Regions from separate parts of the Rhizobium sp. N122 genome, predicted to be linked through region 3. Evidence: riboswitches for the same ligand, from Rfam matches in the RefSeq annotation. Region 3 holds a riboswitch; each other region holds the start of a gene.
The links. Region 3 has a riboswitch for thiamine pyrophosphate ahead of thiC (phosphomethylpyrimidine synthase ThiC). Riboswitches for the same ligand answer to the same signal wherever they lie in the genome.
Positions count from the first base shown of each region.

Region 1: another riboswitch for thiamine pyrophosphate. It lies ahead of thiM (hydroxyethylthiazole kinase); the one in region 3 lies ahead of thiC (phosphomethylpyrimidine synthase ThiC).
Region 2: another riboswitch for thiamine pyrophosphate. It lies ahead of ATY75_RS33765 (HMP/thiamine-binding protein); the one in region 3 lies ahead of thiC (phosphomethylpyrimidine synthase ThiC).

Region 1 is NZ_LOKU01000067.1:116,728-120,577, forward strand. It holds gene thiD (bifunctional hydroxymethylpyrimidine kinase/phosphomethylpyrimidine kinase) at 165-998, opposite strand; gene thiE (thiamine phosphate synthase) at 995-1,630, opposite strand; gene thiM (hydroxyethylthiazole kinase) at 1,627-2,430, opposite strand; TPP riboswitch at 2,479-2,575, opposite strand; gene ATY75_RS30075 (DUF1349 domain-containing protein) at 2,730-3,314, opposite strand; gene ATY75_RS30080 (ABC transporter substrate-binding protein) at 3,542-3,850, shown strand, end outside.
Region 2 is NZ_LOKU01000004.1:39,156-43,005, reverse strand. It holds gene ATY75_RS04070 (ABC transporter ATP-binding protein) at 1-664, opposite strand, end outside; gene ATY75_RS04065 (ABC transporter permease) at 661-1,467, opposite strand; partial or broken gene ATY75_RS33765 (HMP/thiamine-binding protein) at 1,485-1,595, opposite strand; TPP riboswitch at 1,586-1,699, opposite strand; gene soxR (redox-sensitive transcriptional activator SoxR) at 1,962-2,426, shown strand; gene ATY75_RS04055 (SDR family oxidoreductase) at 2,570-3,340, shown strand; gene ATY75_RS04050 (metalloregulator ArsR/SmtB family transcription factor) at 3,444-3,785, shown strand.
Region 3 is NZ_LOKU01000006.1:34,187-38,036, reverse strand. It holds gene ugpC (sn-glycerol-3-phosphate ABC transporter ATP-binding protein UgpC) at 1-475, shown strand, start outside; gene ATY75_RS05925 (hypothetical protein) at 543-815, opposite strand; gene ATY75_RS05920 (GNAT family N-acetyltransferase) at 906-1,352, opposite strand; TPP riboswitch at 1,489-1,620, shown strand; gene thiC (phosphomethylpyrimidine synthase ThiC) at 1,714-3,540, shown strand; gene thiO (glycine oxidase ThiO) at 3,542-3,850, shown strand, end outside.

The sequences.
Region 1 (3,850 bases), on a different contig from region 3:
TGACATAGATTTGGCTATCTGATTGAGCTTGTCAACAGAGTTTTTCAAATGGCGCGAGGCTGCTCGTCGTGATGCCCCGCTCGAAACCAAGCCGGCTGCTGAACGCAAAAACGGCCCGGGGAGCCCGAGCCGTTTTGATGGAATGGGTGCGTCGATGTGGGCGCCTATCGGTCCACGCGCCAAAGCGCATGAAAATGCTGCACCGGCCCGTGGCCGGAGCCGACGGTAAGGCTGCCGGCGGCCGCGACCGCGCCGGCGAGGTAATCCTTGGCGATGGCGACAGCCTCTTCAGCCGAAGCGCCCTTGGCAAGCTCGGCCGCCAGCGCGCTCGACAGCGTGCAGCCGGTGCCGTGGGTGTTCTTGGTCGGCACCCGCTGGGCTTCGAACCAGTGCAGCCCGTCGGCGGCGGCCAGCACGTCGGGGCTGTCGTCGCTGTCGAGATGGCCGCCTTTGACCAGCACGGCGGCCGGGCCGAGCGCGCGCAGCTGTTCGGCCTGCGCCGCCATTTCCGCCCGGTTCGTCGCCACCGGCTGATGCAGCAGGGCGGCGGCCTCCGGCAGGTTCGGGGTCAGCAGCGTCGCCAGCGGCAGCAGGCGGCGGCTGAGCACATCGACGGCTTCGGGTGCCAGCAGCGCGGCACCGCCCTTGGCGATCATCACGGGGTCGATGACGATGGGGATGCCGCGGCGGTCGGCCGGTGCTGCGGCCAGAGCTGCGTCGAGGGCTGTGGCGACGGCCTCGGCGATGCCGGCATTGGCGATCATGCCGATCTTGACCGCATCGACGCGCACATCGGCAAAGACGGCCTTGATTTGATCGGCGACGAAGGGGGGCGGCACCAGATGCACGCCGGTGACCCCTTGGGTGTTTTGCGCTGTCAGCGCGGTCAGCACCGCCATGCCGTAGACGTCGCGGGCGGAGAAGGCCTTGAGGTCGGCCTGAATGCCGGCGCCACCCGAGGGATCCGAGCCGGCGATGGAGAGGACGTTGCGGATCATGCGCGGGCCTTTCGAATTTCTGCGGCGATGCGGCGTGTGGCGGCTTCCGGATCCGGCGCGCCGCAAATGGCGGAGACGACGGCAAGCCCGCTTGCGCCTGCGGCAAAGACTTCGGCCACATGGTCCGCCTTGAGCCCGCCGATGGCAACCGAGGGCACCGGCGAGGCCTTCACCAAGTTGGCAAGACCGTCAAAACCGATCGGCTGCTTGTGGTCGGCCTTGGTCGGCGTCGCAAACACCGGCCCGACGCCGGTATAATCGACGAGATCGGGATCGACGGCAGCAGCAAGCGCCGCGGTTTCGACCGACAGGCCGAGGATCATGTCGGGGCCGATCATCGCCCGCGCTCTCACCGCATCCATGTCCTCCTGGCCGATATGCAACCCATCGGCGCCGATGGCGATCGCCGCCTCGACATCGTCGTTGACGACGAGGCGGGCGCCGGTGCCATCAAGCGCCTGTTTCAAGGCGCGTCCGGTCTCGACCATCCCGGCCGTGCCGGCATGTTTGTCGCGCAACTGCACCATCGTCGCGCCGCCGGCAACGGCAAGGCGCGCGGTCTCGACCATGCCGATCCCGGCGCAGAGATCGGGGTCGAGGACGAGATAAAGCGAGAGGTCGAAAGTCTTCATGCCGCCGATATCCTTGCCCTGGCATCGAGCGTTTCGCCGTCGACCGCGTTCAGCGCGTCGAGGAAGCGCCAGGCGAAGGAGCCGGGACCGGCTGCGCCGAGGGCGGCATCCTCGCCGGCGATGGCGAAGGTTGCAAGGGCGGCGACCGTCGCGCCGAAGATATCCTCGGGCACGGAGGCGGCAAAGGCGCCGACGAGGCAGGTCAGCGAGCAGCCGAGCGCCGTGACCTGCGGCATTAAGGCCGATCCGCCTGTTATACGCACCGCCCGCTCGCCGTCGGTGACGAAATCGACCGCGCCGGTGACGGCGACAACCGCCTGCTGGCGCTCGGCCAGCCATCGCGCCGACCCTTCGGCCTGCTCGACCGGATCGCGGCTGTCGACACCTTGGCCGCGGCTCTCGCCGCCGGCGAGCGCGATGATCTCGGAGGCGTTGCCGCGGATGATCGTGGGCTTCAGCGCCAGCAGACCGGCAACCGCATTGCGGCGGAAAGCCGTGGCATAATGGGCGACCGGATCGAGTACCCAGGGCTTGCCGGCCGAGTTCGCCGCCTTCGCCGCCGCCTGCATGCCGTCGATCCATTGCGTCGACAGCGTGCCGATATTGACGGTCAGCGCACTCGCGATGCCGGCGAATTCGCCGGCTTCTTCAGCAGCATGGACCATGGCCGGCGAGGCGCCCGCGGCCAAGAGTACATTGGCGGCGACATTCATGGCGACATAGTTGGTGATGCACTGAACGAGCGGCGGCTTCTCGCGCATCGCCGTCAGCATGGCTCCTGGTGTGGTCCTGGTCTGCATGTTGCCCCTTTCAGGCGGGGGCGGGCACGGGGTCATTCGTGCGGTGAGCCGCGACCCCGAGCGACTCCCTCCGCCGGCATTATCCGGTTCAGGTTCGAAGGGTGCTTCTCAGCCCGTCTGTCGACGGGCGCCCCTGTCTCTCATCGCGCTCTTTTTCGCAGAGAACGGCGCGGATGTCATCTCGAAAATGACTGTCCTGCGACTGATCGGACATGACGCACGCGGGCAGCGTGACTGCTGCGGTTCTGCGTTAACGTTGCTGCGGTTGGCTCTAAGATAATCTGAGCATCGCCCAGCTCTTAGCTCAAATCATGCAGATCCGTCGTAACCGCCGGCCCAATCGAAAACGCCGAAAACCGCACCTCCAACCCGCTGCGCTCCGGCGTGCAGGCGGTCGGCCCAACATCATATCGGTCGGCAGCGGGGAACGGCGCTAACCGCAGCAGCGGCCAGCGGCTGCCGTCGCGGGAGGCCTGGATGCGCAGGGCGCCGTTGGCGACGGTGACGCGAATGTGGAAATCTTCGAGTTCCTTGAAGGGTTGCGACACCGACCAGTCGGACTTGCCGTCGGTGACGACGGTGCTGAGGAAGGCTTCGCCGTCGGTGAATTCGACGCCGGTTTTGACCCAGTGGTTTTCGTCGAGACGCACCATCAGGCCGGCCTGGTCGTAGAGGGTGCGGAATTCGCCCTGGATGCGGATCTGGGCGGTGAAGCTCTCGGGCGTGGGAAAGGCGAGGAAATGGCCGCTGTCGCGGGTGAAGCCGTAATAGGTTTCCCGCCAGAAATCGGTTTTCTCGCCTGTTGTCAGGGTGAGGGCGGCGTCGTCCACGCGCCAGCTGGCCGGTTCGTTCAGCCATTTTCCACCGTTGAAGTCGATGTTCATTCCACCCTCGCCTTGTTGACGCTCTGCCGCTGCCGATTCGTTAGGCCGCATCATGCGCAGCCTTCGCGCAGGTGGCCAGCCGAGGCCGGTGATGCGGTGCTCTTTCGCCATCCTGATCCTCGTCCCACGATATAATCCGTGGCTTCCGCTTGACACCACCACTTCATCTCTTATTCTGTTACAAAAAGATGAATTGCATAATAATGGAACTAAACGGGAGCCATCACATGAAAACGCTTGTCGCATTCCTGCTCGGCACTGCGCTTGTCGCCCTGCCTTCGACCCTCTTTGCCCAGGAAAAGGGCGGCGTCATCAATGTCGCGACGATCGGCGAGCCGCCGACGCTCGATCCGATGTCGTCGACGGCCGATCTCGTCGGCATCGTCACGCAGCATATTTTCGAAACGCTCTATACGTTCGACAAGAGCTGGAACGTCACGCCGCTGCTGGCCGAAAGCCTGCCTGAGATCAGTGCCGACGGCAAAACCTATACGATCAAGCTCAGGACCGGCATCAAGTTCCACGACAATAGCGAT
Region 2 (3,850 bases), on a different contig from region 3:
GCAGGGGAACGTGGAATTCGCGGATGATACGCGCCGGACGGGCCGAAAGCACGTAGATGCGGTCGGAGAGAAACACCGCCTCGCGGACATCGTGGGTGATCAGCAGCGCCGTCCAGCGGTGTTCGGTCCACATGCCCTGCAGCCATTCCTGGATCTGCGTGCGCGTCAGCGCATCGAGCGCGCCGAAAGGCTCGTCGAGCAGCAGCATATCCTGGGTCTGGACGACGGTGCGCAGCAGTGCTGCGCGCTGGCGCATGCCGCCGGATAGTTCGGAGGGATAGTGGTGTTCGAAACCGGCAAGGCCGAAGCTCTCGAACAAAGGCGCCACAGCGGCGCGGGCCGCGCGACGGCTCATGCCCTTTACCTCGAGGCCGAGGGCGGCATTGTCGATGATCCGGCGCCAGGGCATCAGCGCATCACGCTGCGGCATGAAGGCGAAGGAATGCGGCGCTTCTTCCAGCGGCGCGCCGTTGAAAAGCACGGTGCCGGAATCGGGCCGAAGCGCCTGCGTCAGCAATCGCAGCACCGTCGATTTTCCGGAGCCGGACGGGCCGACGATCGAAACGAACTCGCCGTTTGCGATGCTGAGCGATATATCGCCCAGCACCTCCATGCCGTCGAAAGATTTCGCGATATTGCGCAGTTCAACCATTTTGTCGCTCATCGGCGCCGCTCCCCGGATGGCGGCCAGGGCATCAGGAGGCGCTCTATCAACAGCGTCAGGCCGAAGAGGCAGAGGGTCAGCACGGCGCTGACGACGACGGCGGCAAGCACGAGATCGGGACGGAAATTGTTCTTGGCGTTGAGAATATAGATGCCGAGGCCGCTGGCGGCGCCGGCATATTCGGCAAAGATCGCGCCGACGACGGCATAGGTGATCGAGATTCTCAAGCCGGCGAAGAAATAGGGCAGCGCGGAGGGAAGCCGCGCCAGGCGGAAGATGCGCCAGCGGCTCGCCTTCATTGAGTTCAGGAGTTCGGCGATGTCGCGGTCGGTCGATTCATAGCCCTGCAGCAGGGCGACGAGCAGCGGGAAAAAGGTGACGAGCGCCACCAGCAGGATCTTCGGCAGGAGGCCGAAACCGAACCAGAGGACGACAAGCGGCGCGATTGCCACCAGCGGCAGGGTCTGGCTGGCGATGAAGATCGGCAGCAAGGCCCGACGCATGAAAGGCGCAAAGTCCATGAGGATCGAAGCGCCGAAGGCGAAGGCCAGCGACAGGGCAAAACCGCCGAGTGTAGCGCCGAGCGTCGGCCAGGTGTTTGATATCAGCGCCGCGCGGTTCAGCCAGCCCTGGAGGACGATGCGCGAAGGCGCCGGCAAGATGGAGGGCTTGATGCCGGAAAGACCGACATAGAGTTCCCATGCCGCCAGAAAGGCGAGGCCGGCGAGCAAGGCGGGCAATGCCCGGTACAGGGCGGCGCTGAGCGCGGCAAGGCGCGAATCCAAAGGTCGTGGCAGTGTCATCAGCGTTTGATTTCGGCCTCGATGCGCAGCCGGTCGCGATAGGGATCGAGCGCCTTGACGGCATCGAGAATGATGCCGACGACATTGTCCGGCATCGGATAGAGTGACACTTCTTCGTCTAAGAACATCTGAACCTCGCTCCGCTGGCATTACCCAGATCAGCTTTGAAGGGTCCAGAGGCTTGCACCTCGCATCTCAGCCCCGGCAATACGGAGCTCCCCTGTATTTCGGCGGAAACTATCACCCGGGTTTTCGTCCCGCAACCGCAAAATTGCAAACCCGTCCGCTCGGTTGGAATGGATCTGATGAAGGGAAACACCCGAGCGGAGGTCCCGCCCGGGTGCTCCTCGGTGGGCCCGTACCTGCCGGGAACGGGACCGCAGCTTGCTGCCTCAGGCGGCGATATCGGCGTGCGCCCGCGGGCGTCCGATCGGGCTTTACGATTGCAGGCGCAAGGGTTATAAAACCTCAACTAATATTGAGGTCAAGAGGCGATGGATAGGATTCCGGCAGCGCCGCCCGGCAAGCTCCTGACAGTCGGCGAGGTGGCGGAGCGCAGCGGCCTGGCCGTCTCGGCGCTGCATTTCTACGAGACCAAGGGTTTGATCTCGAGCATCCGCTCCCGCGGCAACCAGCGGCGCTACGGGCGCGACGTGCTTCGCCGCCTCGGGATCATCAAGGTGGCGCAGCGCGTCGGCATTCCGCTTGCGGAAATCCAGGCGGCGTTCCAGTCCCTGCCGCAGGGGCGCACGCCGACGGCCGCCGACTGGCAGACGCTGTCGGCACGATGGAAGGACGATCTCGACGCACGAATCAGTCGGCTGAGCCTGTTGCGCGACCGCCTGGCCGGCTGCATCGGCTGCGGCTGTCTGTCGATCGAAAGCTGTCCGCTGCGCAATCCGTGCGACCGGCTCGGCAAGGAAGGACCGGGTGCGCGGCTGCTGGAGACCGAAAACTAGTATGCGGGAGAACCAGTCGCTTCAGGGAGAGGCCGCGTCTCTTCGGGAAAGACCGAGCTGCCGGAAAGATCGATGCCTGCCTTTCTTTCGGTCGCGGTGCTCATATGTTAAGGGCGAGTGACGCAACCGAGGAGGACGGCTTCGTGTTTCATCCCAGACTGTTCGAAAATCGCAATGTCGTCGTCACCGGCGCCGGCCGCGGCATCGGCCTCGAAGTCGCTCGGCAGTTTCTGGATTGCGGCGCGAAGGTCATCGTCCATACCGGGCGCAAGCCGGGGCGGGACCTGCCGGATTTCCTGCTGACGGCCGAATCGGAAAGACGGGCGCTGCTGCTGCATGCCGATTTCTCCGCCGCCGGCGGGGCGGCGCAATTTGCCGAAGATGTTCTCGCTTTCTTCGACAAGGTGCATGTGCTCGTCAACAATGCCGGCACGATGCTCGGCCGTTTCCCGGCTGCCACGCTGACAGACGCGGAATATGAGGCGGTCATCCGGCTCAACCAGACATCGGTGGTGGCGCTGACGCGCGCCTTGCTGCCGGCATTGAAGGCGGCCGAGGGTGCTGCCGTCGTCAACACCGTTTCGATCTCGGCGCTGACCGGCGGCAGCCCCGGTTCCTCGATCTATTCGGCCTCGAAGGCGTTCGTCGCCACCTATTCCAAGGCGCTTGCCCGCGAGCTTGCCCCGGACGGCATCCGCGTCAACTGCGTCTCGCCGGGAACGATCGAGACGGATTTCCACGAGCGCTATTCCTCCAGGGAAAAGCTTGAGCAGACCCGGAAATCCATCCCGCTGCAGCGGCTCGGCACGTCGGAGGATTGCGCGCCCGCCTATCTGTTCCTGGCGGCTCCTTCTCTCTCCGGATACATTACGGGCCAAGTCCTCGAGATCAATGGCGGCCAGCTTATCTGCTGATTTACTTGGACCTTTTTTGGCATTTCATCACTATTGACCAATTCGGTTGTGCGAATATGCTATTGTGCTGATCTACCACATCGCCTCCCTTCCGAGATATCGAATGCCGTTGCCCAAACCGGAGCCGGGGATGACCGGCCAGGACTTGCACATACTCGCTGGAAAAGCCCATGAAGCGAGCGATCTGCTGAAAGCTTTGGCGCATCACACCCGGCTTCTGATCCTCTGCATACTGGCGAAACAGGAGCGGACGGTCGGTGAAATCGAAAATATTCTCGGCATCCAGCAGGCGATGGTCTCGCAGCAACTCGCGCGTTTGCGGCTCGAAGGCCTGGTCAATACCCGCCGTCAGGGCAGGATGGTTTACTACAGCATCGGCAATGTCAGCGTGCTGGCCTTCCTCGAATCGCTGTTCGATCTTTTTCCGATTGCAGAAAACTGTTAGCGACCATCCCTTGCGAAGCGCGGCTGCTATGTCGAAGATGAGGCCGGACGCTGGATGCAGCGGGA
Region 3 (3,850 bases):
GACCATGGCCGACAAGATCGTGGTCATGCAGGGCGGCAAGGTCGAACAGATCGGCACGCCGCTGGAACTCTACGATCGTCCCCGAAATACATTCGTTGCGGCCTTTATCGGCTCACCGTCGATGAATCTGCTGAAGGGCCGCTACAAGGCCGATGGTGCGATCTTCGTCACCGAGACCGGCGACGAGATCGCGCTCGGCTTTAACCCGCAGGCGTCCGACGGGCAGGCCGTGCTTCTCGGCGTGCGGCCCGAGCACTTGTCGCTCAGCCCAAGCGGCCTCGACACGACCGTCAGCGTCACCGAACCCACCGGCCATGAGACGATGGTCTTCCTGCGCTACGGGTCCGGCGAGCTTGTCGCGGTGCTGTCCGACCGTCACGATTTTAAACCGGGGCAGGTCGCGACGATCGCCGCTCGGCCAGGAAAGCTTCATCTTTTCGATGCGGAATCCGGCAAGACATTGCGACCGGATTGAGCGGGCATCGCTTCAAAGGAGCCGCGAGGAGCGGGTCTGAAAGATCGCGACGGGCTTTAGCGGCGGCTCAGTTCAATTTCAGCTGCAAAATCAATTGTGCTGGAAGATCGTTGGCTATTGTCGACCCGTCGGTTTGGGCAAAGGCCATTTCGCCCTCCTGCCATGCATCATATTCCATGTCGATCCGTATCCCGCCGCGCTCAAGGACAGCCCAGGAGAAATCGAGGCCGCCACCCTTTCGGACGGACCAGCCGGCAGCCCCCAGCGTTTCGATGACCGCTCGCCAGCTTTCTTCCGATAGGCCGGAAAGACAAATCCGATCAGACATGCCCTCTTTCATCCCACAACGAGACAGGCTCCAAGTGGAATATCGGGGTCACGAGCCTCGAACCCATCCACCCGGATATGTAGGCCAATACAGCCCGAATCGCTACGCACTCGATTTGGAGTAGAGACCAAGGTTGTTGCCGACGGCGAATCCGCAACCCTGATAAAATTTCGACAAAGCACCGTCCCGCTGTGAGACCAACCAGACGCTGTTGCATCCTTCGGCCTTTGCTGTTTCGGAAACTGCCGACAGCAGCGCCGTCCCTATTCCCCGACCCTGCGCTTCAGGCAGCACCGAAAGCTCATCCAGATAGATGACCGGACCGGCATGGCGCCGCTGCCGTATGCCCAGCGCGATCCCCAGCACCTTGCCTCCGTCAATGGCCGCAAGGGCAATGGATTTGGGCGTTTCGAGCACGTTGTTTACATTTTCAATCGCCGCTTCAAGCGACCAATTCTCGTTCCACGGCGGTCCCGCATAGGCATTGACCAGCACACCGGCGGCGCCACTGAGATGTTCTCGCATAAGACGTTCAATCCGAAACGACATAATCCACCTGACGTTGAGTGAACTGACATTTGCCGCAGTTCGGCCAGTAACGCAACAGGCTCCGAGACGGGACGATATAAGCGGAACGACAAAGCTGTAAGCTTGACACGATCCGGGACGGCGCTTTACGACTATCGGCATTCACCAGGGGGGTCCCGGCAAGGGGCTGAGATACTGCTGGACAATCAGGCTTAGCCTGTTGTGGCGCAGTGACCCGTTGAACCTGATCCAGTTCATACTGGCGTAGGGACGGTGCAAGCGCTCGAAGGTTTCGGATTCACGCGTGGAATCTGTGCCGGCGTCTTTCCATCATTCCGGCTGATTGACTGGGTCTCCAACTTACAACTTGGAGCCTCAAACCATGACCATTGCCGCAAAAAACCTCACCCCGACCGTCACCACCGGCCCGCTGCCGGCTTCGCGGAAGATCCATGTTCCAGGAGATATCCACAGTGATATCCGGGTGCCGATGCGCGAAATCAGCGTCCATCCGACCGCCGGCGAGCCGCCTGTCGTCGTCTATGATTCCTCCGGCCCCTACACGATCGACGGCGCCGAGATCCGTATCGAGCAGGGTCTGCCCCCATTGCGCCGAGACTGGGTGCTGGCCCGCGGCGATGTCGAAGCCTATGACGGCCGCCATGTGCGCCCCGAAGATAACGGCTTCGTCAGCGGCGACCGGCTGACGCCGGAATTCCCGGGGCGGCGCCGGCCGCTGCGCGCCAAAGACGGGAAAGCCGTCACACAGCTTGCCTATGCACGGGCCGGCATCATCACGCCGGAGATGGAGTTCATCGCCATTCGCGAGAATCTCGGCCGCAAGGCCAAGGCGGAAGCGCTGGTGCGTGACGGCGAGAGCTTCGGCGCCGATATTCCCGATCATGTGACGCCGGAATTCGTCCGCCGGGAAGTGGGCGCCGGCCGGGCGATCATCCCCGCCAACATCAACCACCCCGAAAGCGAACCGATGATCATCGGCCGAAATTTTCTGGTGAAGATCAACGCCAATATCGGTAATTCCGCCGTCACCTCGTCGATGGCCGAAGAAGTCGAGAAGATGGTTTGGGCTGCCCGCTGGGGCGCCGATACGGTCATGGATCTTTCGACCGGCCGCAACATTCACAATATCCGCGAATGGATCATCCGCAATTCGCCGCTGCCGATCGGCACGGTGCCGCTTTATCAGGCGCTGGAAAAGGTCGGCGGCGTCGCCGAGGATCTCACCTGGGAAATCTATCGCGATACGCTGATCGAGCAGGCCGAACAGGGCGTCGACTATTTCACCATCCATGCCGGCGTGCGGCTGCATTACATCCCGCTCACCGTCAACCGCGTCACCGGCATCGTCTCGCGCGGCGGTTCGATTATGGCCAAGTGGTGCCTGCATCATCACCGTGAGAGCTTCCTCTACGAGCATTTCGAGGAGATCTGCGAGATTTGCCGGGCCTATGACGTCTCCTTCTCGCTCGGCGACGGCCTTCGCCCCGGCTCAATCGCCGATGCCAATGATGCAGCCCAATTTGCCGAACTCGAAACGCTCGGCGAGCTGACGAAAATCGCCTGGGCCAGGGATTGCCAGGTGATGATCGAGGGGCCCGGCCATGTGCCGATGCACAAGATCAAGGAAAATATGGACAAGCAGCTCGCCGTCTGCGGCGAGGCGCCCTTCTACACGCTGGGGCCGCTGACGACCGATATCGCCCCCGGCTACGACCACATCACCTCCGGCATCGGTGCGGCGATGATCGGCTGGTTCGGCACGGCCATGCTCTGCTACGTCACCCCGAAGGAGCATCTCGGCCTGCCTGACCGCAGCGACGTCAAGACCGGCGTCATCACCTACAAGATCGCCGCCCATGCCGCCGACCTTGCCAAGGGCCATCCCGCGGCGCGCCTTCGCGACGACGCGCTGTCGCGCGCACGTTTCGAATTCCGCTGGGAAGACCAGTTCAACCTCTCCCTCGACCCGGAGACGGCCCGCTCCTTCCACGATGAGACGCTTCCGAAGGAAGCGCACAAGGTGGCGCATTTCTGTTCGATGTGCGGCCCGAAATTCTGCTCGATGCGCATATCGCATGACATCCGCGCCGAAGCGCAGAAGGAGGGGCTGGACGCGATGGCGGCGAAATACCGGGAGGGCGGCGATCTCTATGTGCCGATCGAGACCTCCGCGCACGGGGCGGACTGACATGCGCGTGCTTGTCAAAGGGGCCGGCGTCGCCGGCCTCACCGTCGCCCGCGAGCTGCATGCCCGCGGTGCCGACGTCACGGTCTTCGACCCGCACCCGAACTTCGCTCATGCGGCTTCCTGGCTCGCCGGCGGCATGCTGGCGCCCTGGTGCGAGCGGGAAAGCGCCGATGAGGCGGTGCTGACGCGCGGCCTCGATTCCGCCGATCGCTGGGAAGCGATCCTGCCGGGCAGCACCGTCCGCAACGGCACGCTCGTCGTCGCCTCGACGCGCGACCATGGCGAGCTGAAGCGATTTGCCGGCCGCACG